Regions from separate parts of the Pseudomonas sp. AS2.8 genome, predicted to be linked through region 2. Evidence: riboswitches for the same ligand, from Rfam matches in the RefSeq annotation. Region 2 holds a riboswitch; each other region holds the start of a gene.
What was found. A riboswitch is a leader RNA that binds a small molecule or an ion and turns the genes downstream of it on or off. The one in region 2 is predicted to bind cobalamin.

Region 1 (9,688 bases), on a different contig from region 2:
GATAATCCACGGTGGCGGCCATTTCGAAGGCGCCCTTGTAGCCATGGCGCTTCATGCCGGCGATCCACTTGGGATTGGCCGCCCGGGAGCGCACGACGCGGCCCAGCTCTTCCTTGAGGGTACGGATCTTCGGCAGGTCGGCCTGGGCGTGATCACCGAAGTAGCTGGCACGCCGCTGACCGCTCAGGGTCTCGGCGGCGGCCAGCATGCCGCCCTGGAACTGGTAATAGTCGTTGGAATCGAGCAGGTCATGCTCGCGGTTGTCCTGGTTCTGCAGTACGGCCTGCAGCCGGCCCAGGCGGCGCGAGAAGTCGTCACGGGCGGCGGTGCCGTCATCCTCGGCGCCATAGGCATAGCCGCCCCAGTTGAGATAGGCCGTGGCCAGTTCGCTGCGCTCCTGCCACTGGCGCTCTTCCACCGCGCCCTGGACACCGGCACCGTAGGCCCCGGGCTGGGCGCCGAAGATGCGCCAGCCAGCCTGACGCCGCGCGAGGTCAGCAGCGGTACCGGCGGCCTCCAGCGCGGCACGTTCGCGGCGTACCTGGGCCGCCAGCGGATTGAGGTCGTCCGGCTCGTCCAGCGCGGCGACCGCCTGGACGGCGGCATCGAACAGCCGTACCAGACCGCCGAAGGCATCGCGGAAAAAGCCGGAGATGCGCAGCGTGACATCCACTCGCGGGCGATCCAGCAGCGACAGCGGCAGGATCTCGAAGTCCTCTACCCGGGCACTGCCGGTCTGCCATACCGGGCGCACGCCCAGCAGCGCCATGGCCTGGGCGATGTCGTCGCCGCCGGTCCTCATGGTCGCCGTGCCCCAGACCGAGAGACCCAGCTGGCGCAGGTGATCGCCCTCCTCCTGCAGATGACGCTCCAGCAGCAGATTGGCCGACTGCCAGCCGAGCCGCCAGGCGGTCATGCTCGGCAGGTTGCGCACATCCACGGAAAAGAAGTTGCGCCCGGTGGGCAGGACATCCAGCCGCCCACGACTGGGCGCGCCGCTGGGTCCGGCGGGCACGAAGCGCCCCTCCAGTGCCCTCAGCAGGCCGCCGATTTCGGCGGGACCGCAGCCATCCAGGGCCGGGGCGACCTGGCCGACCAGGTGCTCCAGCACCGGGCGGGTGGCCGGCAGTTCGTCCAGCGCCAACGGCAGGGGCTCGGCATCGACGGTCGCAGCGACCAGAGCCAGGGCCAGCAACTCCAGGCGCTCCCGAGTATCGCCCAGGGTGCGCCAGGGCTCGCTCGACAACTGTTCCAGGCAGGCCGGACGCGGACCCTGCCAGGACTCGCCGAGGTCGGCGGCCAGGGGATCGAATCCCAGCTGCAGGTCCTTGGCCAGCGTCCGCAATAGGCTGGCATTGCCGCCCTGGGCATCGCCACGGGGGATACGCAGGAGAGCCACCAGGGTATCGCGACGCAGCTGGCCGGTTGGGGATTCACCGAACACGTGCAGGCCGTCGCGGATCTGGGACTCCTTGAGGTCGCAGAGATAGGCGTCCAGCTGCGGCAGCCAGCTGTCCGGATCGTCGGTGATCACCAGCCCCAGCTCGCGATCCAGGGCGGTTTCTCGTACCAGTTGCAGGATCTCGCCGCGCAATTCGCTGGCGCGCCGCAGATCCAGCAGGCTGGCGTCATAGTATTCGTCGGCAAGGCGTTCCAGGTCGCGCAGCGGTCCGTAGCTCTCGGCGCGGGTCAGCGGCGGCATCAGGTGGTCGATGATCACCGCCTGGGTGCGCCGCTTGGCCTGGGCGCCCTCGCCCGGATCGTTGACGATGAAGGGATAGACGTTGGGCAGCGGTCCGAGGATGACGTCCGGCCAACACTCCGCCGACAACCCGACGCCCTTGCCCGGCAACCACTCCAGATTGCCGTGCTTGCCCAGATGCACCACCGCCTGAGCGCCATAGGCCTCGCGTAGCCAGAAATAGAAGGCCAGGTAGCCATGGGGCGGCACCAGCGCAGGATCGTGGTAGACCGCCGCCGGATCGACGTCGTAGCCACGCGCCGGCTGGATACCGACGAAGGTCAGGCCGAAGCGCACCCCGGCCACCATGAGCCGACCGCGACGGTGCATGGGATCGGTCTCGGGCCCGCCCCAGCGCTCGGTCACCGCCTGCTGCAGGCTGACTGGCAACCGGGCGAACAGCGTCTGATAGTCGTCCAGCGCCAGACTCTGCAGGGCCGGACGCAGATCGCGCAGGGCGCTGTCGTTGGTCACCCCACCGAGCAGGCGCTCGATCAGGGCGGTACCGCTCTCCGGCAGATTGGCCACCGGGTAGCCGGCCGTCTGCAGCGCCTGCAGCACCTTGAGCGCCGCCGCCGGGGTATCCAGGCCGACGCCGTTGCCGATGCGGCCGTCGCGGGTCGGATAGTTGGCCAGGATCAGGGCGATGCGCTTGTCCGCTGCGGGACGCCGCGCCAACTCGATCCAGCTGCGCGCCAGCCGCGCGACGAAGGCCATGCGCTCGCCATCGGCCTGGTAGTTGACCACGTCGCTCTGGCTGCGCTCGCAGCGCCAGGCCAGGCCCTTGAAACTGATCGGCCGGGTGATGATGCGCCCGTCCAGCTCCGGCAGGGCGATGTGCATGGCTAGGTCGCGGGCACCCAGGCCCTGGGGGTTTTCGAACCAACGCTCGCGATTGTCCTGGGCGCAGATCGCCTGGAGCACCGGCACCGGGCGGCGGAACGGCGTCAGATTCGGCCGCTCCGGACTGGACTGGGCGAAACCGGTGGTATTGAGGATCAGCGCCGTGGCGGTCTCGTCCAGCAGCCGTTCCACCTCCTCCAGGCAGGCCGGCTCCTTGAGACTGGCCACGGCGATGGGCAGCGGATTCAGGCCCTGGGCTTCCAGTTGCTGGCAGAAGACATCGACGAAGGCGGTGTTGGCCGATTGCAGGTGGGTGCGGTAGAACAGCAGCGCCGCGGTGGGCCAATCCGGTCGCCAGCGCTGGCGCCAACCATCCAGGCCCAGGGCATCCGGATGATGGACGGCCACCCTTGGCAATTCCCGTGGCGCCTCGTAGGTGTAGCGGGCATCCAGGCATTCGGTGGCCAGGCAATGCAGGAAATCCCGGGCATTGCCCAGGCCGCCCTGGCGCAGGTAGCGCCACAGCCGTTCGGCCAGCTCGGGCGCCACCGTACCCAGGGCCATCAGCTCCGGGTCGGGCCGATCACAGCCGGGCACCGCGATCAGGGTCAGCCCCCGCGCGGTCAACTCGGCCAGCCGTTCCATGCCATAGCGCCAGTACCCCTGGCCGCCATGCAGGGAGATGAACACCACCCGCGCCTGGCTGAGCACCTCCTCGACATAGAGATCCACCGAGGCGTGGTTCTGCAACTGCATGGGATTGGCCAGGCGCAGGCTCGGATAGCCGGCGTCCAGGCTACGGGTCGCCTCGGCCAGCAGCGCCAGGTGCGAGTCGCCACTGCAGAGCACGACGATCTCGCCCGGTGTCTGCGCCAGGTGGGCGATGCCGTCGTCCGGGACGAAACCGCCCGGCTGGGTACGCAGCAGATGCATCTGGGTCAGGCCACCGCGGCGCGCAGCTGGGCGGTGATGGCCGCCTGGTCCAGCTCCTGACCGATCAGCACCAGCTGGGTGCTGCGGGTCTCGCCGGTCTTCCAGGTACGGTCGAAATGCTTGTCGAAGCGGGTGCCCACGCCCTGCACCAGCAGCCGCAGCGGCTTGCCGGCGATGGCGGCGAAGCCCTTCACCCGCAGTACGCCATGATGCTTGACCACCTCGGCCAGGGCCGCCAGCAGGGTCGCTTCCGCCACCTCGGGCAACTCGACGCCAAAGGAGTCGAATTCGTCGTGGTCATGGTCTTCATGACCCTCCAGATCGTGGTGGGTCGGACGGCTGTCGATGTGCGCCTCGGACTCGGCCTGCAGGCCCAGCAGCACCGACAGCGGCAGCACGCCACGACTGGCTTCCACCACCTTGACCGCCGGCGGCAGCTCTTCGCTCACCTCGGCACGCACCCGGGCCAGCGCCTCGGTGTCCAGGCCGTCGGCCTTGTTGAGGATCACCAGATCGGCACTGGCGAGCTGGTCTTCGAACAACTCGTGCAGCGGCGATTCATGGTCGAGGTTGGGGTCCTGGCGACGCTGGGCATCCACCTGCTCGGGATGGGCGGCGAAGGTGCCGGCCGCCACCGCCGGGCTGTCGACCACGGTGATCACCGCATCCACGGTGCAGGCGTTGCGGATCTCCGGCCACTGGAAGGCCTGTACCAGCGGCTTGGGCAGGGCCAGGCCACTGGTCTCGATGAGGATGTGGTCGATGTCGCCGCGGCGCGCCACCAATTCCTTCATCACCGGGAAGAATTCTTCCTGCACGGTGCAGCACAGGCAGCCATTGGCCAATTCGAAGACACGGCCCTGGGCCTCTTCCTCACTACAGCCGATGCTGCACTGGCGGAGGATCTCACCGTCGATGCCCAGCTCGCCGAATTCGTTGACGATCACCGCGATGCGCCGGCCCTCGGCGTGGTCGAGCATGTGCCGCAGCAGGGTGGTCTTGCCGGAACCGAGGAAGCCGGTAACGATGGTGACGGGAGTCTTGGCCAGGGTTTTCATGGGCTGCCCTTAGAGAAAAAGCGAAAGAAGACGGGCAGGCATGCCGGACGCCCGCGTGACGGCGAGGCCCTGGTGGCAGCCCGGATCACCCCGCCCGGTTGCGTGTTCGAAGCGTGACGAGGCAGGTCTCCTGGCTCGCGGCGCCTGGCTCCGGCCTTCCCGCGTGAGCAGTGGCCTTAGGGCATGTTCATAATTTCGCGAGCTAGAGTCAAACAAGGCGAAGATGCTTGAGGAAGCGGAGTTTACAAATGGTAAATGAGCATTCCGAAAGCATCTTCAACGCAGTTTGGCCGACGCGCAGCAAATTATGAACAGGCTCTAGTGGAGAGGCTAAAAATGCCGCTTACAGTTGCGGGGGCAGCCGCGGTATCACACCGCGTTCCCTTTCAAGCTCTTGCCGACAAGAGCACCTCGGAACGCGACAGGCTACGAGCGCCCCGCCGGGGTGTCAATCAGCCAGGCTTGACCGGCGGGCGAGGCGCGTGGTCTGCTCGCTGCGTCCGCCAAGGGCGAGCCACCGCCTGCCTTCCTCAGCCCCAAGACCTGCCATGATCGCTACCACGCGCGCCCTCACCATCCTGTACCGGACCATTATTTCGGCCTGGCACCCGGCCCTTGGCCGGCTCGCCCTTCGGCCGCTGAGCGGCTCAGGGCCCGGACTGGGCTGCCGCGATTCCTTGCGCCGCATGGACGTTCAAGGCTAATGGCCCTGGTCCTGGGCCTCGGCTGCCGCCAGGGCTGTTCGCTGGACGAACTCGCCGAACTGGCGCTCGGGGTCTTGCGGGAAGCCCGGCGCGATCGCACCGCGCTGACCGCGCTGGCGACCGTTGCCAGTCGACTCGAGGAAAGCGGGTTGCGCGCCCTCGCCCAGCGTTGGCAGCTGCCTCTGCACGGCTTCACCGCCGAGCGTCTGGCGCAAGAGCGCGGCATAACCGCAGCCAGCGACCTGGTGTTGCAGCACACTGGCAGCCCCAGCGTGGCCGAAGCCGCGGCCCTGGCCGCGGCCGGTGAAGGTGCCCGGTTGCTGGTGAGCAAGCGCAAGAGTGCGGCCGCGACGGCAGCCCTGGCCTACGCCTGAGCGAGTTCTTCCGCGTCGGTGTCCCTGACCCGGGCGCGGACGTGGATGGGGCTGAAGGGCTCGTTCTGCACCAGCTCCACTAGGGATTCCTTGACCAGCTCGAGGATGGCCATGAACGTCACCACCACGCCAAGCCGCCCTTCGTCCAGGGTGAACAGCGCCACGAAGGGCACGAAGGCGCCCTCCTTGAGGCGCTCCAGCACCTGGCTCATGCGCTCACGGGTGGACAGCACCTCGCGGGTCACCTGGTGGCTCTCGAACAGGTCGGCGCGGCGCAGGACCTCGCCCATCGCCAGCAGCAACTCGCCGAGGTCCACCTCGGGCAACAGCTTGCGCGCCCGCGCATCCGGCGCCGGCAAGGTAGGCACCACGAAGTTGCGGCCCTCGCGCGGCAGGTCATCGAGATCCTCGGCGGCCTTCTTGAAGCGCTCGTATTCCTGCAGGCGCCGGATCAGTTCGGCGCGGGGATCCTCTTCCTCGGCTTCCAGGCCTTCGGCCCGCGGCAGCAGCATCCGCGACTTGATCTCCGCCAGCATGGCCGCCATCAGCAGGTATTCGGCGGCCAGTTCCAGCTGCACCGCCTTCATCAGCTCGACGTAGCTCATGTACTGCCGGGTGATCTCGGCGACCGGGATGTCGAGGATGTTGATGTTCTGCTTGCGGATCAGATAGAGCAGCAGGTCGAGCGGTCCTTCGAAGGCTTCGAGAAAGACCTCCAGGGCATCGGGCGGGATATAGAGGTCCTGGGGCAGTTCGGTGAAGGCCTCGCCATAGACCAGCGCCAGGCGCAGCTGCTCGGGTTCGAGCAGCTGGGGGTCCAGGGCTTCGCTCATGCTTCGATCATGAAGGGCGTCGGATCCCCGGCACCGACGCGGATCACTTCCGGTTCGTCGTCGGCCAGGCTGATCACGGTGGACGGCTGCAAGCCACCCGGACCGCCTTCGATCACCAGGTCGACGAAATGCTCGAGACGCTCGCGGATCTCCCAGGCGTCGCCCAGGGCTTCGTCATCCCCCGGCAGGATCAGACTCACGCTCATCAAGGGCTCGCCCAGTGCCTCCAGCAACGCCAGGGTGATGGGATGCTGGGGCACCCGCACGCCGATGGTGCGCCGCTTGGGATGCAGCAGCATGCGCGGCACTTCGCGGGTGGCATTGAGGATGAAGGTGTAGGGCCCGGGGGTATAGGCCTTGAGCAGGCGGAAGGCGCTGGTATCCACCTTGGCATAGATGCCCAGCTCGGAAAGATCGCAGCACACCAGGGTGAAGTTGTGCTTGTCGTCGAGCTGGCGGATGCGGCGGATCCGCTCCACCGCGCTCTTCTCGCCGATACGACAACCCAGCGCATAGGACGAATCGGTGGGATAGGCGATGACACCGCCGGACTGGATGATTTCCACGGCCTGACGAATCAGCCGCGGCTGGGGATTCTGCGGATGAATTTCGATGAACTGGCTCATTGGGGTTCCCGCATCTGAGGGTATAGCGGTTGACTGAAGCGCGCCCAGAGGGGCGGCAGATCTTCGGGCAACGGACGGTACATACCCAGCTCCGACCAATCGGCCGGCGCATGGAAATCGCTGCCCGCACTGACCATCAGACCGAATTCCCGCGCCAGAATTGCCAGGGTCCCGACCTGCTCCGCCGGCTGCACGCCGTTGACCACCTCGATGGCATGGCCGCCGCCGCTGACGAATTCGCCGATCAGCTTGCGTAGCTTGGTGCGGGTGAAGCCATAGGCCAGCGGATGCGCCAGGCTGATCCAGGCCTTGGCGCCCTTGAGCGTCGCCAGGGTCTCGGCCAGGGTCGGCCAATGCTGCTTGACGTCGCCGAGCTTGCCGCCACCGAGCCACTTGCGAAAGGCATCGCCGCGGTCCGCGACATGGCCGGCCTGCACCAGATATTCGGCGAAATGCGGCCGGGCCGGCGCATTGCGACTGTCGCCCAGGGCCAGTTGCACCGCGCGCGCCCCGTCCAGGGTGCCGGGCATGCCCTTGGCCGCCAGCCGCCGGTCGATTTCCCGGGCGCGCTCCCAGCGACCTTCGTGCAGGGCTTCCAAGGCGGCATTCAACTCAGGAGCGTCAGGGGCGAAATTGTAGCCCAGCACATGCAGCGTGGCGCCGCCCCAGGTACAGGACATCTCGATCCCAGGGAGCAGGCGCAGACCCAGGCCGTCCGCGGCTTCCAGGGCTTCGGCATAGCCGTCCAGGGTGTCGTGATCGGTGATGGCCAGCAGCTGCACCCCGCGCTCGTGGGCGCGCCTGACCACCTCGGCGGGCGCGAAGGCGCCGTCCGACGCGGTGGTATGACAGTGCAGGTCGATACGCATGGCTTTCTCCTCCGGCTTCATCAGGTATTATGCCGCGATGCACTGCTATCGGCTGCGTTAATGAAACAATTCATCGATTTCATCCCCCTGCTCCTGTTCTTCCTGGTCTACAAGCTCGATCCGCGTCCGCTGGAATTCGCCGGGCATGCCTTCACCCTGGGCGGCATCTTCAGTGCCACCGCGGTCCTGATCATCGCGTCCCTGGTGGTCTATGGCGCGATCTTCGCGACCCAGCGCCGGCTGGAAAAGAGCCAGTGGCTGACGCTGATCGCCTGCCTGGTGTTTGGCGGCATGACCCTGGCATTCCATAGCGAGACCTTCCTGAAGTGGAAGGCGCCGGTGGTGAACTGGCTCTTCGCCGTGGCCTTCCTGGGCAGCCAGTTCATCGGCGACAAGCCGCTGATTCAGCGCATGCTGGGCCACGCGGTGCGCCTGCCGGCACCGATCTGGACACGGCTGAACATCGCCTGGATCATCTTCTTCATCGTCTGCGGCTGCGCGAATCTCTATGTGGCCTTCACCTACGAAAGCTTCTGGGTCGACTTCAAGGTCTTCGGCAGCCTGGCGATGACCCTGGTGTTCATGCTTGGCCAGGGCCTCTATCTGGCGCGCCATCTGCAACCCATGGATGAACCGCGAGACTGATCCGATGAGCCAGATACTGCTGATCGACGACGACCAGGAGCTGTGCGAGCTGCTCGGCGCCTGGCTGAAACAGGAAGGCTTCGAGGTCACCGCCTGCCACGCCGGCAGCGATGCCCGCACCCAGTTGCGCGAGGCGACGCCGGACGTGGTGGTGCTGGACGTGATGCTGCCCGATGGCAGTGGCCTGGAATTGCTCAAGCAGTTGCGCAGCGACCATCCGCAACTGCCCGTGCTGATGCTGTCGGGGCGTGGCGAGCCGCTGGACCGGATCCTCGGCCTGGAGCTGGGCGCCGACGACTATCTGGCCAAACCCTGCGATCCGCGCGAACTCACCGCACGGCTGAGAGCCATCCTCAGGCGCAGCCATCCGGCCCAACCCGCGGCCCGCCTGCAGCTGGGCGATCTGTCGCTGAGTCTGGCGCGGGGCGTCGCCAACATCGGCGAAACCGAGATCACCCTGACCCTCACCGAGAGCCGCATCCTCGAAGCCCTGCTGCGCCAGCCGGGCGAACCCCTGGAAAAGCAGGCACTGGCCCAGGCCGCCCTCGGACGCAAGCTGACGCTCTACGATCGCAGTCTGGACATGCACGTCAGCAATCTGCGACGCAAGCTCGGCAGCCATGCCGACGGTCGCCCGCGCATCCTCGCCCTGCGTGGCCGCGGCTACTACTACAGCGTCTAGCCCACCGCGCAGCCTTTACCCCCTCTTTACCTCCGCTGACCGCCATTGACTCCCCCGCTCCTAGACTGGGCTCATCCGGTATTGCACCGGTCATCCCAAGGAGATTTCCCGATGCGCAAACTCATGCCCGCCGTGCTGTTCGCCGCCCTGCTGCCGACCCTGACCCTGGCCGCGACCCAGGACAGCGCCGACATCACCCCGCCGCCCCACGGCAAAATGATGGACGGTGGCCCGCGTGGCGATGGCCCTCTGCGCGGCCTCAAGCTGACGCCCGAGCAACGCGAGCAGGTCGGCAAGCTGATGAGCGAGGAACGCCAGCAGCAGCGCGAGATCGTCAAGGGCTATCTCGACAAGCTGCCCGAGGATCAGCGCAAGGCCCT
Region 2 (9,688 bases):
AAATCACCCGGCGCCAGCACCTCGCCGACCAAGATCAGGGCGGTGCGACGGAAGTCTTTGTCCCGCGCCCGTTCGACGATGTCGGCCAGGGTGCCCCGCACGCTGTCCTGGTCCGGCCAGCTGGCGCGGTGGACGATGGCCACCGGACAGCCGGGGCCGTAGTGCGGCAGGAGGTCGGCGACGATGCGCTCCAGCTGGCCGACGCCGAGGTGAATGGCCAGGGTCGCACGATGGCGCGCCAGGTCGGCCAGCGCCTCGCCGGCCGGCATGGCCGTGCGACTGGCATAGCGGGTCAGGATCACCGTCTGGCTGACCCCGGGCAGGGTCAGTTCGCACCCCAGCAGGGCTGCGCAGGCGGCGGTGGCGGTGACGCCGGGAACGATCTCATAGGGAATGCCCAGCGCCTGCAGGCGGCGGATCTGCTCGCCGATGGCGCCATACAGCGAGGGATCGCCGGAATGCACCCGGGCCACGTCCTGGCCGCGGGCATGGGCGGCGGCCAGATGGCCGACGATGGCATCCAGGTCCAGGTGGGCGGTGTCTATCACCGTCTCGGCCTGGTGACCTTCCAGCACCGCGGGCGGCACCAGGGAGCCGGCATAGAGGATCACCGGGCACTGGCGGATCAGCCGCTGGCCCTTGACGGTGATGAGGTCGGGATCGCCGGGGCCGGCGCCGATGAAATGGACGGTCATGGGATTTCCTTGACCAGGGCGGCGAGCAGGTCGGCGACGCTGGCGAATTCACGATCGACGGTGGGCAACGCGGGGCGACGCAGGATCAGCACCGGTAGGCCCCGCTCGCGCGCCACCTGCAACTTGGGCTGGGTGGCGGCGCTGCCACTGTTCTTGCTGATCAGCACATCGAAGTCGCCTTGGGCGAACAGCGCGCGCTCGGCCTCCAGGGCAAAGGGACCGCGGTCGGCGATGATCCGCGCCTGGGCGTGGCCGGGATGGGCGTCGAGCAGGCGCAGGGTCCAGAACTGGTGGGGCGGGATCTCCGCGAGGTGCTCCAGGGGTTCGCGGCCCAGAGTGAAGAAGGGGCGGATGAAGGGCGCTATGGCGGTCTGCAACTCGGTCCAGTCGGCCACCTCGCGCCAGTCATCGTCGGGACCGGCCTGCCAACCGGGGCGGCGCAGGGCCCAGCAGGGAATACCGGCCTGGGCTGCGGCCACGGCGGCGTTATGGCTGATCCGGGCGGCGTAGGGATGGGTGGCATCCAGCAGCAGCTCGATGCCTTCACTGTGGAGAAAGGCGGCCAGCCCTGCGGCGCCGCCGTAGCCACCGACCCGCACCTGGCAGGGCAGGTCCTGGGGCACTCGACCGAGACCGGCGAGGCTGTAGAGGGCTTCCGCCGGCAGCGTGCGGGCGATGGCCAGGGCTTCGGTGGTGCCGCCGAGCAGGAGGATCTTCATGGGCGCTCTTCCGTAGGCGTGGCGGAGGCTTCGTCATGCATGGCGCGCCCTCACCCCCGGCCCCTCTCCCTGAGGGAGAGGGGAGGAAAGGCGGTGCCTGGGGGCTGGCGGCGGAGTAGGGGTATTGGTCTCGTAGGCGGCTTTCCCGCCGATGATCGCAGCGTGCTCAGCAAGGGTCGTGAGCGTCAGCCCGGACGCCAGGCTTCCAGGCCCCCACCCAACCGCCTCCTCTCCCCCGCGGGGAGAGGGCTGGGGTAAGGGGGCCAGGCGCCGCTCATAGTCTTCAGGGATGAAGGAGGCACGCCTAACCGCCCCCTCGCCCCCGCGGGGAGAGGGCTGGGGTGAGGGGGCAAGGCGCCGCTCACAATCTTCAGGAATGAAGGAAGCACACCCAATCACCCGCTCTACTTTTGCCGAACGACGGCCACTCACGGCTTCACCACGTCCAGCAAGGTGATAGGCAGCGCCGCGCGCCAGGTGTCGAAGGCGCCCAGCGGCTGGGCCTGGGCCACCTGCAGGCGGGTCAGGTCGCCGCCGTGGCGTTCGCGAAAGGCCACAAGGGCGGCTTCGGTCTGCAGGGTCACGGCATTGGCGACCAGGCGACCGCCGGGGCGCAGCGCGGTCCAGCAAGCGTCCAGCACCCCCGGCGCGGTGAGGCCGCCGCCGATGAAGATGGCGTCCGGGGTGGCCAGACCGGCCAGGGCCTCGGGCGCCTGGCCGGCCACCAGGTGCAGCGCTGGGGCGCCGAGGTGGTCGCGGTTATGGAGGATATGGGCCTGGCGACCGGTGTCGGCCTCGATGGCCAGCACCCGGCAGTCGGGATGGCTGCGCGCCCATTCGATGCCGATGGAGCCGCAGCCGGCGCCTACGTCCCACAGCAGTTCGCCCGGGCGCGGTGCCAGGCGTGCCAGGGTCACGGCGCGTACGTCTTGCTTGGTCAGCTGGCCGTCGTGGCGATAGGCGCTGTCCGGCAGACCGGGGGTGAGCGGAAGGCCTGCTTCACCGGTCTCGCTGAGGACTTCGATGGCCACCAGGTTGAGCGCCGCCGCTTCCGCCAGCGACCAGTCCTGGGCGCGACCGGCGATGCGGCGCTCCAGAGGGCCGCCCAGGTGCTCCAGCACCTGCAGCTGGCTGGCGCCGAAGCCCTGGTCCACCAGCAGCGCGGCCAGGGCGGCAGGGCTGTGGCCGTCATTGCTCAATACCAGCAATCGGGCGCCCGGGTGCAGCTGGCGCGTCACAGCGGCCAGCGGCCGGGCCACCACCGACAGCAGGGTGACGTCCTGCAATGGCCAGCCGAGGCGAGCCGCGGCCAGGGAGTAGGAGGAGGGCGCCGGCAGCACCTGCAGTTCGTCGGCCGACAGCTGGCGCGCAAGGCTCGCGCCGACGCCGAACAGCATGGGATCGCCGCTGGCCAGCACGCAGACCGGAGTGCCGTGGCGGTCCAGGACCGGGGCCAGGGCGAAGGGCTGCGGCCATGGCTCGCGGATGGCGCGAATGCAGGGTGGCAGCAGCGCCAGCTGGCGTGGACCGCCAATGACGACCCCCGCCTCCAGTAGCGCGCGGCGGGCCTGCTTGCCGAGGCCGGGGTAGCCGTCTTCGCCGATACCCACCACGGTCAGCCAGGGGATCATGAGCACACCTCATCGAACGTCAGCCGACCGGGCGTTTTCAAGGGGTCGGGCAAAGCGGGCATAATAACGTCTTTCCCGTTCAGCCCGACCTTCCGCCGTGAATCCTCCGTCTCCTTCCGCCCTCGTCCCGCGGCCTTCGGCCTGTCCGGGCCTGCTGCGCATCGTGCCCACGCGCGATGGCGGCCTGTGCCGGGTGAAGTTGCCGGGCGGGCGACTCGCGGCAGGCCAGGCGCGGGCCATCGCCGCCGCCAGCGCGCGCTGGGCGAACGGGGTACTGGAGCTGACCAACAGGGCCAACCTGCAATTGCGCGGCGTGCGCCCGGACGGCGCCGCTGCCTTGGTGGCCGAGCTGCAGGCCGCCGGTCTCGGCCCCAGCGATCCCGCCGCCGACGACGTGCGCAATCTGCTGCTCAGCCCGGCGGCGGGTCGTGATCCTCAGCAGCTGCGCGACGTCCGCCCCCTGGCCGCCGAGCTGCTCGCCCTGCTGGAAGACGACCGCCGGCTGCATGGCCTGTCGCCCAAGTTCGCCCTGCAACTGGACGGCGGCGAAGCCCTGGCGCGGCTCGATCATCCCCACGATGTCTGGCTGTCGGCCCGCGCCGAGGGCTATGTCCTTGGCCTGGCCGGTACCCCGCTGGACCGGCCGGCTGGGCTGATCGCTCCGGGCCAGGAGGTGGCAACCGTCACGCGGTTGCTGCATCGCTTTCTCGATCTCGCCGGTCCCGAGCAGGGCCGCATGCGCCAGCTGCTGGCGCAGCGTCCGGCCGCGGAATTGCTGGCGGGGTCGGACCTGCTGCCTGTTCCGCGCAGCCCGCGCGCGCCGGCCGTAACCGCGCTGCGTCTGGGCAGCCATCCCCAGCGTCAGCCGGGTCACTGCTGGATCGGCGCCCAGCCCGCCCTGGGCCGCCTGCCGGCAACGAGCCTGGCCGCGGTCGCCGACCTGGCCGAGCACCTCGGCAACGGCGACCTGCACCTGACCCCCTGGCAGGGCCTGCTGCTGCCCGATGTGCCGGTCGACCAGGCCCCCGAGCTGCTCGCCGCTCTGGCCACCCTGGGGCTGACCACCGATCCCGCCGCGCCCCTGGCCCGGCTGATCGCCTGTACCGGCAGCCAGGGCTGCGCCAAGGGCCTGGCCGACACCAAGGGCGATGCCCTGCGCCTGGCCGAGCGGCTGCCGGCGGACGTGGAAGTGCACCTCTCCGGTTGCCCGCGCAGCTGCGCCCTGGCCGGACAGGCGCCCCACACCCTGCTGGCTGTGGCCCCCGGCTGCTACGACCTCTTCGTGCGCGACGCCACCCAGCCCGGTCCGGGCCGGCGGCGCGCCACCCAACTATCCCTCGACGAGGCCGCCGCCTGGCTGGCCCGGAGTCCCAGTGATGCTTGAATACGAACGCGACGGCCAGGCGATCTATCGCCAATCCTTCGCCACCATCCGCGCCGAGGCCGATCTCTCGGCCATCCCCGCCGACCTGGAAAAGCTCGCCGTGCGGGTGATCCACGCCTGCGGCATGGTCGACGTGGTCCAGGACCTGGCCTTTTCCCCGGGCGCCGGGGCGGCCGGTCGCGCGGCCCTGGCGGCCGGCGCGCCCATCCTCTGCGATGCACGCATGGTCGCCGAGGGCGTTACCCGCACCCGGCTGCCGGCGAACAACCCGGTGATCTGCACCCTGCACGACGACGGCATCCGCGAACTGGCAGTCGCCCAGGGCAACACCCGCTCGGCGGTGGCCCTGGAGCGCTGGCGGCCGCACCTGGCCGGCAGCGTGGTGGTGATCGGCAACGCCCCCACCGCGCTGTTCTATCTGCTGGAGATGCTCGACGCCGGGGCGCCCAGGCCGGCGCTGATCCTCGGCATGCCGGTGGGCTTCGTCGGCGCCCGGGAGTCCAAGGATGCCCTGGCCGCCGACAGCCGCGGCGTGCCCTATGTCATCGTCCGCGGTCGGCGGGGCGGCAGTGCCATGGCCGCCGCCGCGGTCAACGCCCTGGCCACGGAGGTGGAGTGATGGCGGGCCGCCTGCTCGGCCTGGGCGTCGGCCCCGGCGATCCGGAACTCATCACCGTGAAGGCCCTGCGCCTGCTGCAGGGCGCACCAGTGGTGGCCTATTTCGTCGCCAAGGCCAAGGCCAACGCGGGCCAGGGCGGCAATGCCTATGGCGTCATCGAAGGCTATCTGCTGGACGGCCAGCAGCGCCTGCCGCTGGTCTATCCGGTGACCACCGAGAAGCTGGCGCCGCCGCTGTCCTACGAGACGGTGATCGCCGACTTCTACGACACCGCCGCCGCCCAGGTGGCCGATCATCTGGACGCCGGTCGCGACGTGGCGGTGATCTGCGAGGGCGATCCCTTCTTCTATGGCTCCTACATGTACCTGCACGATCGCCTGGCCGAGCGCTACGAGGCCCAGGTGGTGCCGGGGGTTTGCTCCATGCTCGGCGGCGTGGCCATGCTCGGCCTGCCGCTGGTCTATCGCAACCAGACCCTCACGGTGCTCTCCGGGGTGCTTTCCGCCGAGGAGCTCAAGGCGCGCCTGGCCAGCGCCGACGCCGCCGTGGTGATGAAGCTCGGGCGCAACTTCGAGAAGGTGCGCCAGGTCCTGCGTGAGCTGGGCCTGGACGAGCGCGCCCGCTACATCGAGCGCGCCACCATGGACAACCAGCGCATCGTCGCGCTGGACGCCGTCGAGCCCATGGCCTCGCCGTATTTCTCGCTGGTGGTGGTACCGGGGGTGAAATGGAAGGGTTGAGCCCGGCCATCGTCATCCTCGGCCCCGGCGCCCTGGCCACCGCCCGCCGCTTGCAGGATGGCCTGCCGGGCAGCCTGGTGCACGGCCTGGCCGGGCGGGTCGAGGGCGATGTCAGCTACACGGCCTTCGGTGACCACCTGCGTGACCTCTATCGGCAACAGCGGCCGCTGCTGGTGCTCTGCGCCGCCGGCATCGTCATCCGCAGCCTGGCCCCGCTGCTGGACGACAAGACCGCCGAGCCACCCGTATTGGCGGTGGCCGAGGACGGCAGCGCCGTGGTGCCGCTGCTGGGTGGCCTGGCCGGCGCCAATCGCCTGGCCCGTCAGCTGGGTACCTTGCTGGACGTGGCCCCGGCCATCACCACCAGTGGCGAGCTGAGATTCGGCACCTGCCTGCTCGATCCGCCGGCCGGCTATGCCCTGGCCGATGTCGACGTGGCCAAGCACCGGGTGGCCGATCTGCTGGCCGGTGAGCCGGTGCGCATCGAGGGCGAGGCGCCCTGGCTGGATGAGGTGCCCCTGGCCCGCGATCCCGAGGCGCGGCAGCGCATCCTGGTCTCGCCCATGACCAGCGCCGACGACCATACCCTGCTGATCCATCCCCGCGCCGTGCTGGTGGCGGTGCGCGCCGATGCCACCGCCGCCGCCGTCACCGCACTGCTCGCCAGCACCGGCTATGCAACCGGGGCTGTGGCGGTACTATTGGCGCGAGCGGAAGACATGGCCGTGCCTGACCTCGCCGAGCTGAGCCAGACGCTGGCGGTACCGTTGCGATTCGTCGATACCCGCACCCCGGATTTCGCCCAGGCGGCCGTGGCACGGGCCCAGGCCCATGGCCTCGCCCTGCACCTGCATGACCGGCCGCTGGACGCCGACGACCTCGGCCAGCGCCGTGGGCGTCTCAGCGTGGTGGGTCTCGGCCCCGGCGCGGCCGAACTCATGGCCCCGGTGGTGCGCCGCACCTTGGACCAGGCCCAGGACGTGCTCGGCTACGCCACCTACGTGCAGATGGCCGGCCCCTTGCGCCCGGACCAGCTGGCCCATGCCAGCGACAATCGCGAAGAATTGCAGCGCGCCCGCCACGCCTTCGAACTGGCCGCCAGCGGGCGCCAGGTGGTCATGGTGTCGTCCGGCGATCCGGGCGTCTTCGCCATGGCCGCCGCGGTGCTGGAGGTGCTGGAAGGCGCCGCTGACCCGCGCTGGGCGGCGGTGGAGCTGGAGATCCTGCCGGGCATCACCGCGGCCATGGCCAGCGCCGCCCTGGCCGGCGCGCCGCTGGGCCACGACTTCTGCCTGATATCCCTGTCCGACAACCTCAAGCCCTGGACGGTGATCGAGCAGCGCCTGCGCCAGGCCGCCGCGGCGGACCTGGCCATGGCCTTCTACAATCCCATCTCCAAGGCCCGGCCGCACCAGCTGGATCGGGCGCTGGACGTCCTGCGCAGCTGCCGCTCGGCGAACACCCCGGTGATCCTCGGCCGCGACGTCGGCCGCCCCGGTGGCGGTCTCGAATACACCAGCCTCGGCGCCCTGCGCAGCGAGATGGTGGATTCGCGCACCCTGGTGATCCTCGGCTCCAGCCATACCCGGCGCTTTCCGCGGGCCGACGGCGGCGAATGGGTCTATACGCCGCGCTGGTACGATACGGAATTGTTATAAAGTAACATTTAGTGCTTGAATCTTGGTCGCCGCTGGCTCACCCTCGGCGACCTTCCCATTCCCTGGCGGGAAGCCGGTGCAACTCCGGCGCGGTCGCGCCACTGTGAGCTTCGCGAGAAGCGAGCCAGACCTTGCCAGGGGACACCCAACATCCACAAGGGACGCGTCATCCCAAGGAGAGTCCATGTTTCGCCGTCTTCTGCCGCTGCTCAGCGCCGGCCTGCTGTCCGTATCCCCCCTCGCCACCCAGGCCGCCACTGCCTATCCACTGACCGTACACAACTGCGGTCGTGAACTGGTCTTCGAGCGCGCGTCCCAGCGGCTGGTCAGCCTTGGCCAGGCCAGCACCGAGTTGCTATTGCGCCTGGGCGTGGGTGCGCGGCTGGTGGGTACCGGCGTCTGGTTCGGCGGCTTGCCCGCGGATCTGCAGGACGAGAGCAAGGGCATTCCGCGGCTGGCCGACAACGCGCCCAGCTTCGAGGCCGTGGTCGGCACCCGGCCGGACCTGGTGGCGGCCCAGTACACCTATCACGTCGGCCCCGGCGGCGAGGTGGCGGACTTCCCGCGCTTCGCCAAGCTCGGCATCGCCGCCTATGTAGCGCCCAGCGATTGCGAAGGCAAGGCGGTGACCGCCGATTCCAACAGCGACGGCAGCCGCAGCGCCCCCTTCGACATGCAGCTGGTGACCCGCGAGGCCCGGGAGCTGGCCGCCATCCTCGATGTGCAACCGGCCGGCGAGCGCCTGGTCGCCGACCTGGACCGCCGCATCGCCGCCGCCGGCGAGCAGGCCAGGGCGGCCGGGGTCCAGGGCCGCTCGGTGCTGTTCTGGTTCTCCAGTCCGCGGCTGGAAGGGGATCCCTGGGTCGCCGGCAAGCTCGGCGCGCCGGCCTGGATCGCCCGTGCCCTGGGCCTGCGCAACGTGGTCGACAGCGCCGAGGAATGGCCGGCGGTGAGCTGGGAACGCATCGCCGCCCTGGATCCGGACTATATCGTGGTGGCGCGCATGGACCGCCGCCTCTACCCGGCCGATGACGTGGACAAGAAGCTGGCCTTCCTGCGCAGCGACCCGCTGACCCGGGAATTGCGCGCGGTGCGCGAGAATCACCTGCTGGTGGTGGACGCCCCGACCCTCAATCCCTCGCTGCGGGTGGTGGACAGCGTCGAGACCCTGGCCGCCGACCTGGCCAAGTCGCAACCATGAGTCTGCCCCTGGCGGCCGAAGGGGCCCGGCCCTGGCGCTGGCTGCTGGGCCTGGCCGCGGTGCTGGCACTGGCGGCGAGCGTGGTGCTGGCGGCGTCCTTCGGCGAGATGCCCATCGCGCCCCTGACCAGTCTGCAAGCCATCGCCAACGGCCTCGGCCTGGGGCCCTATCCGGTGGAACGCATCATCCAGGGCATCGTCTGGGAGTACCGCCTCAGTCGCGCCTTGGTCGCCGCCTGCTGCGGTGCGGGCCTGGCGGTCTCCGGCGCCATCCTCCAGGCGCTGCTGCGCAACGCCCTGGCCGAACCCTATGTGCTGGGGCTGTCAGCCGGCGCCTCCACCGGCGCGGTGCTGGTGATGCTGCTGGGCGTCGGGGGCGGCATGCTCGGCGTGTCCCTCGGCGCCTTTCTCGGCGCGGTGCTGGCCTTTACCGTGGTGCTGCCCTTTCTCGGCAGTGGCGGCAGCACCCGCATCATCCTCGCCGGGGTGGCCGCCTCCCAGCTGTTCAATGCCCTGACCGCCTATATCGTCGCCACCGCGGCCAATGCCGAGCAGGCGCGCAGCGTGATGTTCTGGCTGCTCGGCAGCCTGGCCGGGGTGCGCTGGCCGGATGTCTGGCTGGCCGGCGGGGTGGTGCTCGCCGGGCTGCTGGTGTGCCTGGCCTGCGCCCGGGCGCTGGATGCCTTCGCCTTTGGCGAAGACGCCGCCGCCAGCCTGGGCGTGGCGGTGGGACCGCTGCGCCTGCTGCTGCTGGCGGTCACCGGCCTGATCACCGCCTGCCTGGTCAGCCTGGTGGGCGCGGTGGGCTTCGTCGGCCTGGTGATCCCCCATGTGGCGCGCTTCCTGGTCGGTCCGGGACATGGTCGGCTGCTGCCCACCTGCGCGCTGATCGGCGCGCTGTTCATGGTGCTGGCCGACATCGTCGCCCGCACCCTGGTGGCCAAGCAGACCCTGCCCATCGGCGTGGTCACCGCCCTGGTCGGCGCGCCGGCCTTCGCTTTCATCCTCTATCGCGCACGGGAGGTCCGATGAGCCTCGCCGC
Region 3 (9,688 bases), on a different contig from region 2:
CTCGCCGTGGTAGCGGGCCGCACCGCCCAGGCTCACGCCCAGGGCGCCGGCACCGGCCGCCATCACCGGACCGGCGTTAGGGCTGTCCCACAGCGGTGCCTGGCTCCGCCAGCTCTCGATGGCGCTCCAGAAGCGACCGAGGCCGGCATAGGTCAGGGCCACCAGCCGCGCGGGGATATAGTTGAGAACATCGTCCAGCCGCGCCGCGGCCCAGCCGAAGCGTTCCAAGCGCGGCGTGCGATAGCCCCACATGGCGTCCAGGGTATTGGCCAGGCGATAGAGCACCACGCCCGGGGCACCCAGCAGGGCGAACCAGAACAGCGCGGCAAAGACCGCATCGCTGCCATTCTCCAGCACCGACTCGGTGGCGGCGCGGGCCACGGCGGTCTCGTCCAGCTCGCTGGTTTCGCGACTGACCAGGTAGCCGACCCGGCGCCGCGCCTCGGGCAGATTGTTGCGTTGCAGGGCGCGCGCCACCGGCTCGGCGTGTTCGCCCAGGCTGCGCAGTCCCACGGCCAGATACAGCGCCAGGGGCTGGATGATCCAGGCCAGCCAGTCGAGCTGGCAGAGCAAGGCGGTGAGCAGCACCCAGGGCAGCACGGCCAGGCTCCAGGCCACCACGCCATGGCTGCGCCAGCCACGGCCACCGGGATTGAAGCGGGCTTCGAGGCTGTCGGCCAGGCGCCCGAACAGCACCAGGGGGTGAGCACGGCGGGGTTCGCCGAACAGCAGGTCGAGCAGCATGCCGCCGAAGACCGCGAAGGCCAGCATCATGGCTTCTGGCCCCAGCGATTCTCGAAGACCAGTTCCTCCAGCGGCCGCCCCTGGCGCCAGCCCTCTTCTTCCAGCATGGGGCGCGGATAGAAGGCTTCCACCGGTCCCAGGCAGAGAATGGCCGCCGGCTGGGCGCCTTCCGGCATCTCCAGCAGGCCGCGCACGGCTTCCGGTTCGAACAGCGACACCCAGCCCATGCCCAGGCCTTCGCAGCGCGCTGCCAGCCAGAGATTCTGGATGGCGCAGGACAACGAGGCCAGGTCCATCTCCGGCAGGGTACGGCGGCCGAAGACGTGGGCTTCGCGACCGTCCATGAGCGCCGCCACCAGCACCTCGGCGCAATCAAGGATGCCCTGCACCTTGAGTTTCATGAAGTCGTCGCTGCGCTCGCCGAGGACGTCGGCGGTGGCGCAGCGCTCTTCTTCCACCAGCTCATGCAGGCGCTGGCGCAGGGCCGGATCGCTGATGCGTAGGAAGCGCCAGGGCTGCATCAGCCCGACGCTGGGCGCCTGGTGGGCGGCACCCAGCAGGCGGGCCAGTTGTTCAGGAGGCACCTCGCCACCGCAGAAATGGCGCATGTCGCGGCGCTCGGCGATGGCTCGGTAGACGGCGGCTTGTTCGGCGGGGGTATAGGGGGTCGTGGTCACGGCTTGAGCATCGCGGCGGCCGCGGCGGGTGCCGACGGCATGTAGAAGTGAATATAGCTGGCGGTGAGGCGACCGTCTCGGTAGACCGCCTCGGCCACCGCCTTGCCGTTGGGGCACAGCCCGCGCGCCCAGGGCACTTCGGGTGACTCCAGGGCGGAGTGGTGATAGGTGTGGCCGCGCAGGGTGCCCTGCTCGAAGACCACCGACTGCAGGGCCAGGGCGGTGAGCCGCGCCTGCATCCGCGCGCTGCCGGGCAGCAGCCCGAGCAGGCTGGCGGATTCGCCGGCCTTGTCGGTCAGTTCGTCGAGCAGATAGAGCATGCCGCCGCACTCGGCGAGGATCGGCTTGCCGGCCGCGTGGTGGGCGCGGATGGCCGCGCGCATGCCCAGGTTGTTGGACAGCGTCCGCAGGTGCAGCTCGGGATAGCCGCCGGGCAGGTAGAGGCTGTCTACCGCCGGCAGCGCCGTGTCGGTGAGCACGGAAAAGAACTGCAGCTCGGCGCCCAGGGCGCGCAAGAGATCCAGATTGGCCTGGTAGATGAAGGCCAGTGCCGCATCCCGGGCCACACCGATCCGCACCCCGGCCAGCAGCGGCTCGACCGCGGTCGGCTCAGGTGCGGCAAAAGCTACCGGCGGCGGCAATTCGAGGGTGGAACTGGCGCCCAGGGCATCGGCCGCCATGTCCAGACGACGATCCAGGTCGGTGACCTCGTCGGCCTGGATCAACCCCAGGTGGCGACTCGGCAACTCGATGCCGGCATCGCGCGGCAGGCTGCCAAAGAAGGTCATGCCCGCCGGCAGGCTGCCGCGGATCAGCTGCGTCTGCCGCGGACTGCCACTGCGATTGGCCAGCACCCCGGCGAAGGGCAGGCTCGGCCGGTAGTGGGCGAGGCCATAGGCCAGGGCGCCAAAGGTCTGCGCCAGGCCGGCGGCGTCGATTACCCCCAGCACCGGTACGCCAAAGCGCTCGGCCAGGTCGGCCGCCGAGGGCTGGCCGTCGAACAGGCCCATGACCCCTTCGATAAGGATGAGATCGGCCTCCCCCGCCGCTTCCCACAGCAGGCGCCGACTCTCGGCCTCGCCGATCATCCACAGATCGAGCTGGTAGACCGGTGCGCCGCTGGCGCGCGCGAGGATCATCGGATCGAGAAAGTCCGGACCGCACTTGAACACCCGTACCCGCCGACCCTGGCGAACGTGCAGCCGGGCCAGGGCGGCGGTGACGCTGGTCTTGCCCTGACCGGAGGCCGGGGCGGCGATCAGCAGCGCCGGGCAATGCCGCGTCTGGCCTACCATTCGATGCCCTGCTGGGCGCGGACGCCGGCCTGGAAGGCATGCTTGACCAGACTCATGTCGGTCACGGTATCGGCGGCCTCGACCAGCGCCGGCGGCGCACCGCGCCCGGTCACCACCACGTGCTGGTGCGCCGGGCGCCCGGCCAGATCGGCCAGCACCTGGTCGACGTCCAGATAGCCGTGCTTGAAGGCGATGTTGAGTTCGTCCAGCAGCACCAGGCCGATGGCCGGATCGCGCAGCAGCTCCACCGCCACCGCCCAGGCCGCCGCCGCCGACTGCAGGTCGCGGGCCCGGTCCTGGGTATCCCAGGTGAAGCCCTCGCCCATGACGTGGTAGCGCACCTCGTCCGGGAAGCGCCTGAAGAAGAGTTGCTCGCCGGTGTCGCGGCGGCCCTTGATGAATTGCACCACGCCCACCTTCATGCCGTGGCCGAGGGCGCGCGCCGCCATGCCGAAGGCGGAGCTGCTCTTGCCCTTGCCGATGCCGGTATGGACCAGCAGCAGGCCACGCTCGTCCTGGGCTTCGGCGATGCGGGCATCGATCACCGCCTTCTTGCGCACCATGCGCGCGCGGTGGCGCTCGTCTCGCTCGGGGCTGGTCGAATCGGGGGTGTCGGTCATGGATGGTTCTCCGGGTGCGGGCGCGGCGGAGAAACGGGCAGAGACGCCGCCCGCGCAAGGCAGGTGGCGACGCCGCGCGACGCCCTCCGCATCGCCGAGATGAACGCAAGCGTGGCCGGTCTCCGGGCTGGTGAGCCGATGCCCTGGGGCATCCGCTGCGCCCCTTCCCGGCCAGGGCCAGTGGGCATCGCGCAGCTACTGCTCAACTACCGTTGCGGGGGCAGCGCCGGCTCGACCGGCTTCCCTGTTTCACCCCGCTCCAGGCGGGGCACCACGTGCAAGGGCGCAGGGTACGGACTACCCGGGAGAGCGTCAATCGATGGCGCCACCCGAACTCGGCGTCGCGCGGACGGGTCCACCCTAGGCACCCACCGCCAGGAGCTACCGGATGAACGATGCCACTCTCGCCGCCTGCATCAAGGCCTGCCTCGATTGCGCCGCCGCCTGTGAAACCTGCGCCAGCGCCTGCCTGGGCGAAGCCAATCTGGACATGATGCGCGACTGCGTCCGCCTGGACCGCGACTGCGCCGATGCCTGCCGCCTGGCCGCCACCTTCATGCAACGCGGCAGCGACCGCATCGCCGAAGCCTGCGCCCTGTGCCTGGCCACCTGCCGTGCCTGCGCCGCCGAATGCGGCAAGCACAAGGCCAATCACTGCCAGGCCTGCGCCCGGGCCTGCGCAGCCTGTGCCGACGCCTGCGCGGCCATGGCGGCCTGAGCGGGTCATTTTCCGCTACTGCGCGCTCCGGTCGCAGGCAAAACGGCCCGGCCGACCCACCGCTGGAGCGGTCGGCATTGGCATTACCCGTCGGCGCCAGGGATAATGCCCGCCCTTTAATCGATATCCAGGCCTTCGCCATGACCGATACCAACCAAGATCCCCGTTTGAGCCGCATGAAGCGTCGCCTGCGCAAGAAGCAGTACCTGGGCGAATTCCAGGAACTGGCCTTTGAAATCAAGGTGAGCTTCAAGAACGAACTCAGCGAAGACGATCTGGACACCTTCCTGGGCGACTTCATCGACTACGTCGAAGAGCGCAAGCTGGACTACATCGGCGGCTTCGACAACGCCTGGGTCGAAGGCACCATCATGGCCAACAAGCGCTACACCTCGCCCACCGCCGAAGACCGTACCGCCCTGCTGGACTGGCTCAAGGCCCGTACCGAAGTCGGCGAAGCCAACGCCTCCGATCTGCATGACGCCTGGCACCACGACGGCGAAGTCTAACTAGCCTTCGCCGGATAGCTTGGCGGCCGTTGCGGTCGTAAAGGGGAATCCGTTGGAAACCAGGTCCTCATGACGACCCTCCTGCAAATCTCCGATACCCACTTCGGCACCGAGCAACCCGCCGTGGTCGCGGCTCTGGAAGCCCATGTCCGCGAACACGGCGCCGATGTCCTCATCCTCTCCGGGGACATCACCCAGCGCGCCCGGCGCGGACAATTCGCCGCCGCCAAGACCTTCGTCGAACGCCTGGAAAGCTACGGCATCCCGCGAACCCTGGTGATCCCGGGCAATCACGACCTGCCGCTGTACAATGTCTTCGCGCGCTTCCTGACGCCCTATGGCAACTATCGCCGCCATTTCGGCCAGGATCTGGAGCCCAGTTTCGAAAACGACGAGCTGCTGCTGGTCGGGCTCAACACCACCGCTCCGCAACGCCACAAGGATGGCGCGGTAAGCACCGCGCAGATCGAGCGCGTGGCCGAGCGCCTGCGCCGCGCCGGTCCGGGCAAGCTGCGCATCGTCATCGCCCACCAGCCCTTCGGCGCCCTCGAACTCAGTGACCTGAGCAATCTGCAGCACAACGCCGATCACGCCCTGGCCACCTGGGCCGACGCCGGACTGGATCTGGTGATGGGCGGACATATCCACCTGCCCTATGTGTTGCCGCTGAGTCGCCAGTACCCCAGCCTGCCCCGCGAGGTCTGGATCGTCCAGGCCGGCACCGCCCTTTCTTCTCGCGTGCGCGGCACCTCGCCCAACTCCTTCAACCGCCTGCTGGTCGGCGAAGGGGCGGAAAAGACCGTGGACGTGGAGCGCTGGGACTTCCAGGGCGATCGTTTCGTCGTGGGCGAGCGTCACGCACTGCGCTGGCAAGTCGCTCAAGACGCCCTGGCGAAAAGCTGAGGCGTCCAGCCGGGGCGCCGATGCGCGCTCCCGCGCAGTTCCAGCAATGGAAATTGATTCAAGCTGTTGAAACGGCTGGCAGGGCACGGGCGCCGCGTAGTCTTAGGACTTTCGGTAAGAGTGGCCTCCCATGGAATCCCTGACGCAATCGCTGCTTGGCTTTATCGAAACCCACCAGGCCTGGGCACCGCTGCTCGTCGGCCTGCTCGCCTTTGGCGAGTCCCTGGTGCTGCTGGGCGTCTTCATTCCGGCCACGGCCCTGCTGCTGGTGGTCGGCGGCCTGGCCGGCTCCGGCGTGCTCTCGCCGGTGCCGCTGGTGTTGGCCGCCATCGTCGGCGCCATCCTCGGCGACATCTGCTCCTACATCATCGGCCGCTGGCTCGGTCCCAGCATCGTCCACCGCCCGCCCTTTCGCCGCTATCGCAAGCAGGTGGCCAGGACCCGACTGTTCTTTCGCCGCTATGGCTTCTTCGCGGTATTCGGCGGGCGCTTCCTGACCATGATCCGCAACACCGTGCCCCTGGTGGCCGGGATGATGGCGATGAACCAGCTGCGCTTCCAGTCGGCCAACGTGCTCTCGGCCATCGTCTGGGCGCCGCTGATGATGGGCCCGGGTTATCTGGCGGCCAAGGGCGCCAACCACTTCAGCTTCGCCGGCAACGAGTCGCTGTGGATCGGCGCGGCGGTGGTCGCCGTGCTGGGCGCCAGCGCCGCGCTGTTCTTCAAGCAGCGGCTGAAACGCGCCTAGCGACGGGCGGCCAGCGCCTCGCGCAAACGCTGGCGATTCAGCGGTACCTCGCGCAGGCGCAGGCCGGTCGCCGCCGCCACGGCATTGGCGATGGCCGCGGGGATGGCGGCGGTGGTGGCCTCCCCGGCCCCCACCGCCGGCTCTTCCGGCCGATCGATCAGCTCCAGTTCCAGCTCGGGCAATTCGTTGAAGGTCAGCGGCGGATAGGCGCCCCACTCCAGGCTGGTCACCCCCTGGTGATCGAAGCGCACCGCCTGCTTGAGGGTCCGGGCGATGCCTTGCACCACGCAGCCTTCCAGCTGATTGCGCAAGCCATCCGGATTGACGATCAGACCGCAGTCATGGGCCACCACCACGCGGGTGACCCGGATCTCCGTCGCCTCGCTCACCGCCACCTCGACCACCGCGGCCACATAGGCGTTCTCGTTTTCATAGCGCAGGAAGGCCAGGCCCTGACCTTTCGCCAGGGCGCCGTCCCAGGCCTTTTCCTGCCGGGTGGGTGGTTGCCAATTAGCCTTGGCGGTGGCGGCCTGCAGCACCGCCCGGGCGCGGGGGTCCTGCAGATAGCGCAGGCGGAATTCCAGCGGATCGACCCCGGCCGCCAGGGCCAGCTCGTCCATGAAGGACTCGTTGGCGAAGGTGTTGCCGACCGCTCCCAGGGCGCGCAGCGCCGAGGGTCGCAGCGGCGAATCCCCGGCTTCCAGCCAGTGGGTCGCCACCTGGACGTTGAGCAGGTCGTAGTCCAGCGGCGCATTGCGATTGCCACCGCCCCGCCCACCCTTGAGCGGCAGGTTGTAGGCCAGCTGCCCGGCGAGCAGCGCGGCCTTGCCGGTCTGGCCATTGGGTCGGGTCAGGTGGGTAGGCGTCCAGTTGGCGAACCGCCAGGCGAGCAGATCGCCAGCGGCGCTCAGGCCACCCGTCAGACGCAGCAGCATGGCCGGTCCCTTGGGATTCCAGCCGTGCTCGTCGGCCCGACTCCACTGCACCCGCACCGGACGGCCGCACAGCCTGGAAAGCAGCGCGGCATCGGCCGCCGCGTCATCGGCGCCGTTATGGCCATAGCAACCCGAGGCCTGCTGGTAGATGACATGGATGCTGTCTTCCGGCAGCGCCAGCAAATCCGCCAGCGCCGCCCGGAGCTGATAGACGCCCTGGGTACCGCTCCAGACCGTGGCACCGTCGGCACGCACGTCCGCCACCGCGCAGGAGGGGCCGATGGAATCATGGTTCTGATAGGGCCAGCGATACTCGGCGTCCAGCCGCTGCGCGGCGCTCGCCAATTCGCCTTCGACGTCACCGGCCTCCTGCTGGAGGTCGGCCGGTCCGGCCTTGGCTTCCAGCCGGGCATAGAGTTCGCCCGGCAGCGGCAGGTCCGGCACCAGGCTCCAGTCCACCCGCAGCGCCGCCGCGCCCTGGCGCGCCAGCCAGGGCTGCTCGGCCACCACCGCGACGAAGGCGCCTTCGTACACCAGCTGCGCGCCGGCCGGCAGCGCGCTGGCATCGATACCGCGAACACTCACCCCCGCCAACCGCGCCGAACCGATGCAGGGCGGCCGTACCATGCAGCCGTGCAGCATGCCGGGCAGGCGCAGGTCATGGACGTAAGCGAAGCTGCCGAACAGCTTGGCCGGAATGTCCTCGCGCGGTACCGAGGTGCCGACCAGGCGGTAGTCCTTGACGGCGCGGGTGCGCACCGCCTGATTGACCAGCCGTCCCAGGGGCCGTCCGCCGACCAGTTCGCCATAGCTGACAAAGCGTCCGGTGGGATCGCCACGATAGACCACCCGGCCATCCACAGTATCCACCACCGCCAGGTCCAGCCCCAGGCGCCGCGACCCTTCCAGAAACAGGAATTGCCGCGCACTGGCGGCGGCCTTGCGCAACTGGGCGCCGCCCACCTGCACACTCTTGCTGCCGGCGGTGATGCCCTGGTCCGGGGTCAACCGGGTATCGCCCTGGATCAGCCGGGTGGCGGCAAAGGCCACGCAGAGCTCCTCGGCCACGATCTGCCGCAGCGCCGTGCTGACTCCGGTACCCAGTTCCACCTTGCCGCTGTAGACGGTGACCTGGCCCTGGGCATCCACCGCTAGCCAGGCATCCAGTTGGCGCTGATCGAGGGTCTTGGCCAGGTCCGCAGCGTCAGCCGGTGTAGGCAGCACCTGGGCGGCGACCGGCCGCTGCAGGCTGAAGCCCAGCAGCAGCACCGCGCTGCCGCCGAGAAAGGCACGGCGTGACAGCGTCATGCCGGAGCCTGCCCGTCGCGCAAGAGCACCGCCGCCCGCTTGACCGCACGCAGGATGCGATAGTGGGTCCCGCAGCCACAGAAATTGGCCGCCAGCGCCTGGCGGATCTGCGCATCACTGGGATCGGGCACGCGTTCGAGCAACGCCCGGGCGGTCATCACCATCCCGGGGATGCAATAGCCGCACTGCGCCGCCTGCTCTTCGATAAAGGCCTGCTGCAGCGCATGGGGCGCCTTAGGCGTGCCCAGGCCTTCCAGGGTCAGCAACTCGCGACCGACGAAAGATACTGCCGGCAACAGGCAGGCGCGTACCGGCTTGCCATCCGCCAGCACCGTACAAGCGCCGCATTCGCCCAGGCCGCAGCCGAATTTCGGCCCCTTGAGACCCAGCTCGTCGCGCAAGGCCTCCAGCAAGGGCATGCGCGGATCGACGTCGAGTTGGCGCCGTTCGCCGTTGACCTGCAATTCGATGGCCGCCACCGCTATTTCTCTCCTTCGCGCGCGGCCGCCACGTCCGCGGGACGGATGTCGGCGGCGTGACCGCCAAAGCGGCGGCCGATGTAGGTGGCCAGATCGGCCAGTTGCCTATCGCTGAGCAACTCCCGATAGGCTGGCATGAAGGCGTGCTCGGTCCGCCCCTGACGATCGAGGCCGTCGAGCAGCACGCGCACCAGGTTGGTCCCCGCGGGATCGCGCACCGCCGAATAGTTGCTGAAGGAGCGCGGATAGGGACCGGCGGGCCCCTGGTCGTCCGGGGCATGACAGCTGGCGCAGGCGGATTGCAGCAAGGCCGCGCTTTCCGCCTCGGCGGCGGTAAGCGGTCCGGTCTCCCCGGGCGGCTGCACCTCGGCACGCGCCGGCACCGCTCCGGGCTGCGCCGGCAGGGTCCGCAGATAGGCGATCAGGGCGCCGAGGTCCGCATCGTTCAGATGGCGGGTACCGCCGCTCACCACCTCGGCCATGGGTCCCGCCGCCACGGCTTCGCCGCGCTGGTGCCCTTCGCGCAGATAGCTGGCCAGCTTGGCATCGCTCCAGCCACCGAGGCCGCGGGGATCCGCAGTGAGATTCCAGGCGGTCCAGCCCTGCTGGGTCGCGCCGGCATAAGCCCGGCCGCTGTCGAGACCCTGACTCCAGGTCCGCGGCGTATGGCACTCCTGGCAGTGTCCCACCGCCTCCGCCAGGTAGGCGCCCTGCGCCACCCGAGCGTCCGCCCCGGCGGGCAGCGGGCCCTG

Region 1: linked by a shared signal. The riboswitch ahead of cobW (cobalamin biosynthesis protein CobW) and the one ahead of FHR73_RS21290 (ABC transporter substrate-binding protein) in region 2 are both predicted to bind cobalamin.
Region 3: linked by a shared signal. The riboswitch ahead of cobO (cob(I)yrinic acid a,c-diamide adenosyltransferase) and the one ahead of FHR73_RS21290 (ABC transporter substrate-binding protein) in region 2 are both predicted to bind cobalamin.

What each region holds. Positions count from the first base shown of each region.
Region 1 covers NZ_JACHVV010000001.1:1,176,232-1,185,919, reverse strand. The annotation lists gene cobN (cobaltochelatase subunit CobN) at 1-3,517, opposite strand, end outside; gene cobW (cobalamin biosynthesis protein CobW) at 3,523-4,575, opposite strand; cobalamin riboswitch at 4,678-5,004, opposite strand; gene FHR73_RS05360 (cobalamin biosynthesis protein) at 5,279-5,653, shown strand; gene FHR73_RS05355 (ScpA family protein) at 5,644-6,372, opposite strand; gene FHR73_RS05350 (L-threonylcarbamoyladenylate synthase) at 6,483-7,112, opposite strand; gene FHR73_RS05345 (PHP domain-containing protein) at 7,109-7,981, opposite strand; gene FHR73_RS05340 (septation protein A) at 8,042-8,626, shown strand; gene FHR73_RS05335 (response regulator transcription factor) at 8,631-9,308, shown strand; gene FHR73_RS05330 (Spy/CpxP family protein refolding chaperone) at 9,420-9,688, shown strand, end outside.
Region 2 covers NZ_JACHVV010000006.1:57,557-67,244, reverse strand. The annotation lists gene cobM (precorrin-4 C(11)-methyltransferase) at 1-695, opposite strand, end outside; gene FHR73_RS21320 (cobalt-precorrin-6A reductase) at 692-1,414, opposite strand; gene cbiE (precorrin-6y C5,15-methyltransferase (decarboxylating) subunit CbiE) at 1,843-3,045, opposite strand; gene cobG (precorrin-3B synthase) at 3,143-4,429, shown strand; gene FHR73_RS21305 (precorrin-8X methylmutase) at 4,422-5,048, shown strand; gene FHR73_RS21300 (precorrin-2 C(20)-methyltransferase) at 5,048-5,788, shown strand; gene cobJ (precorrin-3B C(17)-methyltransferase) at 5,776-7,446, shown strand; cobalamin riboswitch at 7,453-7,600, shown strand; gene FHR73_RS21290 (ABC transporter substrate-binding protein) at 7,631-8,647, shown strand; gene FHR73_RS21285 (iron ABC transporter permease) at 8,644-9,678, shown strand; gene FHR73_RS21280 (ABC transporter ATP-binding protein) at 9,675-9,688, shown strand, end outside.
Region 3 covers NZ_JACHVV010000002.1:631,387-641,074, forward strand. The annotation lists gene cbiB (adenosylcobinamide-phosphate synthase CbiB) at 1-774, opposite strand, end outside; gene bluB (5,6-dimethylbenzimidazole synthase) at 771-1,421, opposite strand; gene FHR73_RS09910 (cobyrinate a,c-diamide synthase) at 1,418-2,716, opposite strand; gene cobO (cob(I)yrinic acid a,c-diamide adenosyltransferase) at 2,710-3,336, opposite strand; cobalamin riboswitch at 3,432-3,627, opposite strand; gene FHR73_RS09920 (four-helix bundle copper-binding protein) at 3,725-4,054, shown strand; gene FHR73_RS09925 (YggL family protein) at 4,195-4,563, shown strand; gene FHR73_RS09930 (metallophosphoesterase) at 4,633-5,466, shown strand; gene FHR73_RS09935 (DedA family protein) at 5,597-6,214, shown strand; gene FHR73_RS09940 (molybdopterin cofactor-binding domain-containing protein) at 6,211-8,457, opposite strand; gene FHR73_RS09945 ((2Fe-2S)-binding protein) at 8,454-8,936, opposite strand; gene FHR73_RS09950 (cytochrome c) at 8,939-9,688, opposite strand, start outside.